DNA from 3 places in the Cronobacter dublinensis subsp. dublinensis LMG 23823 genome. Region 2 is predicted to be linked to each of the others. Evidence: predicted binding sites of a transcription regulator. Region 2 holds the regulator's gene; each other region holds the start of a gene.
What was found. The regulator PurR, encoded in region 2, represses purine synthesis genes. The targets are predictions, from matches to a motif close to CANGCAAACGTTTGCNTG.
Positions count from the first base shown of each region.

Region 1 (2,273 bases), 670 kb from region 2:
ATGAGTGATCACCCAAGCGTAAGCGAGTGGACGTCAAGATGTGTCGGGAACGGCAAGGAAGGGAAAAGACGCGGCCCGCTCATCGCGGGCCGCAGAGGCTTAATGCTGGTAGTGCGCTTCACCGGCGGCGCAGTCGACCCTCACCTGATAATGGATATCGGCGTTTTTACCGCGCACGGTAAGCGGTACGGTCCATTTGTCGTCTTTACCGGTGATGTCTTTGGTGTTGATCCAGGCGACCGGATCGGCCTGGCCCAGCGTTTTCTGGTCGTCGGCCCACTTGACGATGCGGTTTTGCAGATAGTCGCGCTTGACGCTCGCGGCAATGCCTTCCGCCGTCATACCTTCGCATTTCGGGAACGGGACTTTGCGCGGATCGTCCGCCTGCGCCGTCGTCGCGGCGGCAAGTAAGGCAAAAGAAATCAGGGCTCCTGCTGTTTTTTTCATCGTGCTTCTCCGAAGACGGGTGATGAAAAAAGTCTGGTACAAAAACAGCGAAGCGCAAGGGGACCCTACAAAATCAAGGGATAAAGGTGGGGAGATTTTAGCGTGAGTAAGATAAAGGTTGAGGGCAGCAGACCGCAGACAGCAGACAGCAGACAGCAGACAGCAGACAGCACAGGATATTCCGCCGATTTACCAGCAACGCTGGCGCGCTCCCCCTGCTAAGGAATGCGCCGCACTGACGCCAGTACCCGTGCGCCAGACACCGCACCGCTGCCTCAGTGAAGGGCAGCGGCACAGCACAGGGGAAAATCAGGCCGCTTTGGTGCGTTTGCGCGCGCTGTGCAGCGCGACGGCGCCCTCTTCGCCTTCAGCCGCGTCTTCCTGAGCAGGCGGTGGCGCATCGTCGGTCTGCTCGCTGGTTTCCTGCGGCAGACGACCGGTGCGCACGATAGTGCTGAGGTTGTCTTTCTGTTCCGCCATCCACAGCGCCAGCTGTTCAACCTGACCTTCCGCAAAACCGACAGGTGCCTGCCCCAGCCAGCCTTCCAGAGCTTCGGCTAAATCGAGCATTTTGTCCCAGGCGTCGGCTTCCTTTTTACTGGCAAATGACATTTTTTCCACACCCTCACGGATTACGACGTATTTGATTTCTACCGCCATGATGCAACTCCCGTTACTGTATTTATATACAGTATAACCCTGTCGGAAATAAAATGCAAACGGCGCGCGCTGCGCAAAGCAAACGTTTTCGTATATACTGCGGCGAGAATTTCACACAGCAGGAAAGCAGCCATGGCTATGTTAGGAACCGCTCTGCGCCCGTCAGCAACCCGCGTGATGCTGCTCGGTTCAGGGGAACTGGGAAAAGAAGTCGCTATTGAGTGCCAGCGTCTGGGCATTGAAGTGATTGCGGTTGACCGCTACGCCGATGCGCCCGCCATGCAGGTGGCGCACCGCAGTCACGTTATCAACATGCTCGACGGCACGGCGCTGAAAAATTTAGTGGCGCAGGAGATGCCAGATTTTATCGTGCCGGAAATCGAAGCGATCGCCACCGACATGCTGGTCGAGCTTGAGCAGCAGGGCCAGCGCGTGGTGCCAACTGCCCGCGCCGCGCGTCTGACCATGAACCGCGAGGGCATTCGTCGGCTCGCGGCAGAAGAACTCGGCCTGCCGACCTCCGCCTACCGCTTCGCCGATAACGAAACGCAGTTTCGCGAGGCGGTGGCGCAGATTGGCCTGCCCTGCATCGTCAAACCGGTGATGAGCTCCTCCGGCAAAGGCCAGAGCTATATCCGCAGCGCCGATGCGCTGGATGCCGCCTGGCAGTACGCCCAGCAGGGCGGCCGCGCAGGCGCGGGCGAAGTCATTGTCGAAGGTGTTGTGAAGTTTGATTTTGAAATCACGCTGCTTACCGTCAGCGCCGTGGACGGCGTCCATTTTTGCGCGCCCATCGGTCATCGTCAGGAAGATGGCGACTACCGCGAGTCCTGGCAGCCGCAGCAGATGAGCGACGTGGCGCTCGCGCGCGCTCATGAGATTGCGCAGAAGGTGGTCGAGGCGCTCGGCGGCTACGGTCTGTTCGGCGTGGAGCTGTTTGTCTGCGGCGACGAAGTGGTATTCAGCGAAGTGTCGCCGCGCCCGCACGATACCGGCATGGTGACGCTTATCTCGCAGGATCTCTCTGAATTCGCGCTACACGTGCGCGCGTTTCTCGGTCTGCCGGTAGGCGGCATTCGCCAGTATGGTCCGGCGGCGTCAGCGGTGATCCTGCCGACGCTTACAAGCGATGACGTGAAATTTGGCGCGCTGTCCGGCGCGCTCGG
Region 1 covers NZ_CP012266.1:2,672,319-2,674,591, forward strand. Annotated here, with positions in the region: gene yebF (protein YebF) at 100-447, opposite strand; gene AFK67_RS12215 (YebG family protein) at 757-1,107, opposite strand; gene purT (formate-dependent phosphoribosylglycinamide formyltransferase) at 1,240-2,273, shown strand, end outside.
Region 1: the regulator PurR is predicted to act here: its motif matches at 1,183-1,200, upstream of purT (formate-dependent phosphoribosylglycinamide formyltransferase).

Region 2 (2,273 bases):
TGCAAACCGCGTTGTGAAACGTTAATATTTGCCCTCTCCATTCAAAAATTTTGCAGGCAAAAATGTGGTCTGAATATTCCCTCGAAGTGGTGGACGCGGTGGCGCGCAACGGCAGCTTCAGCGCGGCGGCGGCGGAACTTCATCGCGTGCCTTCTGCCGTCAGTTATACGGTGCGCCAGCTGGAAGAGTGGCTGGCGGTGTCGCTGTTCGAGCGTCGGCATCGCGACGTCGTGCTGACGCCCGCCGGCGCCTGTTTTCTGCGCGAAGGGCGTTCTGTTATCAAAAAAATGATGATCACCCGCCAGCAGTGTCAGCAGATTGCCAATGGCTGGCGCGGACAGCTCGCCATTGCGGTTGACAATATCGTGCGGCCCGAGCGCACGCGCCGCCTGGTGCTCGACTTCTACCGCCATTTCTCCGATGTCGAACTGCTGGTGTCGCAGGAGGTGTTTAACGGCGTGTGGGACGCGCTGGCGGACGGGCGCGTGGAGCTGGCCATCGGCGCGACCCAGGCGGTGCCGGTGGGGGGCGGGCGCTTCGCGTTTCGGGATATGGGGATGCTGAGCTGGCGCTGCGTGGTGGCGAGCCATCACCCGCTGGCGCAGCACGCGGGCGCGCTCAGCGACGACAGCCTGCGCGATTACCCGTCGCTGGTGCTGGAGGACACATCGCGCTCGCTGCCTAAACGGATCACCTGGCTGCTTGATAATCAGCATCGCGTGGTGGTGCCGGACTGGCACTGCGCCGCCGACGCGCTGAGCGAAGGGCTGTGCATCGGCATGGTGCCGACGCATTTCGCCAAACCCTGGCTGGACCGCGGCCAGTGGCGGGCGCTGACGCTGGAAAATCCATTCCCGGACGCCGCCTGCTGCCTGACGTGGCGGCAAAGCGACGCCTCGCCCGCGCTGCGCTGGCTGCTGGATTATCTGGGGGACAGTGAAACGCTGAACAAGGAGTGGTTGCGGGAGCCAGACTGAGAGGGCTCCCGGCAGGAATTACCGGCGATAGTCGCGGAACGGACCGTCCGCCACCGATCGGCGCTCGATTAAGCGCGGATGCACCTCGATAGTCTGGGACTCTTCACGTTTATTAATGATGCGATCAAGCAGCATATTGAACGCGGTCTGGCCCAGCGTCTCTTTCGGCTGATGGATAGTGGTCAGCGCCGGGCTGAAAAAGCGGGCGTTGCGCACGTTATCGTAGCCGATGATGGAAATATCCTGCGGCACGCGCAGGCCCATCTCGTCAGCGGCGCAAATCGCGCCCATCGCCATGATATCGCCGCCGCAGAACACAGCGGTAGGACGCTGCGGCTGGGAGAGGATCTGCTGCATCGCGCGATAGCCTGACTCCGGCTCGAAATCACCCTGCACAATCCAGTTTTCCGGCACTTTGATCATCGCTTCTTCCAGCGCTTTCATAAAGCCGGAGAAACGCCCCACGCCGGTATTGCGCTCAAGCTGGCCGGGAATAACGCCGATATCGCGATGGCCGCGTTCGATAAGATAGCGGCCTGCGAGATAGCCGCCCTGGAAAGCGTTATCGATAACCGAGTCGGTGAAATCCGCTCTGGCTTCGCCCCAGTCCATCACGACCATCGGAATATGACGGTACTCTTCGAGCGTGGCGAGCAGCGGCTCCGGGTATTCCGAACACATCACCAGCAGACCGTCGACGCGCTTTTGCGCCATCATCGACAAATAGGCGCGCTGCTTTTCCAGATTGTTATGCGCGTTGCCGAGGATCAGCGTATAGCCTTTCGCGAAGCAGCTGTTTTCAACGGCTTCGATAATTTCCGCAAAATAGGGCGCTTCGCTGCTGGTGGAGAGCAGACCGATAGATTTGGTGTGGTTCACCTTCAGGCTGCGCGCCACGGCGCTCGGCGAATAGTGTAATTCTTTGATTGCCGCCCACACCGCGTTGCGTGTCTCTTCCGCCACAAAACGGGTTTTGTTAATTACATGTGAGACTGTTGTTGTAGAAACGTTTGCTCGCTTCGCGACGTCTTTAATTGTTGCCATTAATCATCACTCCAGACCCCTCGCTGAGCCCTGTAAAATCACGGGTTAATCGTTTGCCTGTACACACCCCTGTGTGCCACGAGGGGACGTGCGGCATGCCGGGAAACGCGACATTTATCGTGAGGAGGGGTCGATGGCCGGTACCGAATAAAGTAGCGACGAATTTTGGCTTATCTTTATCGAAAGGGGAAGAGGGAAAACGCATATCTGGCTAAATGTCGCAGGATTTTTCGGCGCGTTTATGCAAAAATG
Region 2 covers NZ_CP012266.1:1,998,934-2,001,206, forward strand. Annotated here, with positions in the region: gene punR (DNA-binding transcriptional activator PunR) at 63-977, shown strand; gene purR (HTH-type transcriptional repressor PurR) at 996-2,021, opposite strand.

Region 3 (2,273 bases), 1.3 Mb from region 2:
CACCTGCGCCGGGTGCTGCGCGCTCGCGAGCGTATCGAGCATCGCCAGCATCGGCGTCTGTCCGACGCCTGCGGAAATCAGCGTCACCGGGGTTTGCGGGTCGACCTGCATAAAGAAATCGCCGGCGGGCGCGGCAAGCGCAATCACATCGCCCGGCTGCGCATGCTGATGCAGCCAGTTCGACACCTGGCCTTCGCCCTCGCGTTTCACCGCAATGCGATAGCTTTTGCCGTTCGGTTTGCGGGTCAGCGAATACTGACGAATCTCCTGATGCGCGAACCCTTCGGGTTTGATCCACACGGCGGTGTACTGGCCGGGCAGATAATCGGCCACCGGGCCGTCATCGACCGGCTCCAGCTCGAAACTCGTCACCATCGCGCTCTGCGGCGTTTTGCTAACGATACGGAACGGACGAGTGCCTTCCCAGCCGCCGGTTTTTTGCGCGTTGCTCTGGTAAATCTCCGCTTCGCGGTTAATAAACACGCCCGCTAACACCCCATACGCTTTGCCCCAGGCGTCCAGCACTTCCTGGCCCGGACTGAACATCTCATCCAGCGTCGCCAGCAGGTGCTCGCCGACGATGTTGTACTGCTCGGGTTTAATGTTAAAGCTGGTGTGCTTCTGGGCGATTTTCTCCACCGCAGGCAGCAGGGCCGCGAGATTTTCAATGTTGGTCGCATAGGCGCAAATGGCGTTAAACAGCGCTTCACGCTGATCGCCGTTGCGCTGGTTGCTCATATTGAAGATCTCTTTCAGCTCCGGGTTATGGGTAAACATCCGGTCATAGAAATGCGCGGTCAGTTTCGGGCCGGTCTGCGCCAGCAGCGGAATGGTGGATTTCACGACGGCGATGGTTTGACTATCCAGCATAATTGCTTCCTTCCAGGTTTTTATAAAGTGTATTTTAAATGCATCTTATGAAAAATAACTGCACGTTGCAAAGGGTTTTACCTGCACCTTCGACACCGCTCACACTGGATGAAAAAAGCACAGGTTGATGATGAAAATATATCGCGCGCCTCCCCTCGATGCTTAATCGTTCAAACCCTTGCGCCACGCCATGCCAAACGTTTGCGTAAAAAGCTGTGTCAAGACCTATCTTCACACTGCCAATCGGTTTACACTGTTGCCCGTCGCCCAAAAGGGCACCTCATTGCAGTACTTTTTTATTGTCAGCTGAGTCAGGAGATGCGGATGTTAAAGCGTGAAATGAACATTGCCGATTATGATGCCGAACTGTGGCAGGCTATGGAGCAGGAGAAAGTTCGTCAGGAAGAACACATCGAACTGATCGCCTCCGAAAACTACACCAGCCCGCGCGTCATGCAGGCTCAGGGCTCTCAGCTGACCAACAAATATGCCGAAGGTTATCCGGGCAAACGCTACTACGGCGGCTGCGAATATGTGGATATCGTTGAGCAGCTGGCGATTGATCGCGCAAAAGAACTCTTTGGCGCAGACTACGCCAACGTCCAGCCGCACTCCGGCTCCCAGGCGAACTTCGCGGTCTACACCGCGCTGCTGCAGCCGGGTGACACCGTGCTGGGTATGAACCTGGCGCAGGGCGGCCACCTGACGCACGGCTCCCCGGTTAACTTCTCCGGTAAGCTCTACAACATCATCCCTTACGGTATTGATGAGTCCGGCAAAATTGATTACGAAGACATGGCGAAGCAGGCGCAGACCCACAAACCGAAAATGATCATCGGCGGCTTCTCTGCTTACTCCGGCATCGTTGACTGGGCGAAAATGCGTGAAATCGCCGACAGCATCGGCGCGTACCTGTTCGTTGATATGGCGCACGTGGCGGGCCTTATCGCCGCAGGCGTTTACCCGAACCCGGTTCCGCATGCGCATGTCGTGACCACCACCACCCATAAAACCCTGGCGGGCCCGCGCGGCGGTCTGATCCTCGCCAAAGGCGGCAGCGAAGAGCTGTACAAAAAACTCAACTCCGCGGTGTTCCCGAGCGCGCAGGGCGGCCCGCTGATGCACGTTATCGCAGCGAAAGCGGTCGCGCTGAAAGAAGCGATGGAGCCGGAGTTCAAAACCTACCAGCAGCAGGTCGCGAAAAACGCCAAAGCGATGGTGGAAGTGTTCCTGAATCGTGGCTACAAAGTGGTCTCCGGCGGTACGGAAAACCACCTGTTCCTGCTGGATCTGGTGGATAAAAACCTGACCGGTAAAGACGCTGACGCAGCCCTCGGCCGCGCCAACATCACCGTCAACAAAAACAGCGTGCCGAACGATCCGAAGAGCCCGTTCGTCACTTC
Region 3 covers NZ_CP012266.1:3,323,619-3,325,891, reverse strand. Annotated here, with positions in the region: gene hmpA (NO-inducible flavohemoprotein) at 1-870, opposite strand, end outside; gene glyA (serine hydroxymethyltransferase) at 1,195-2,273, shown strand, end outside.
Region 3: the regulator PurR is predicted to act here: its motif matches at 1,061-1,078, upstream of glyA (serine hydroxymethyltransferase).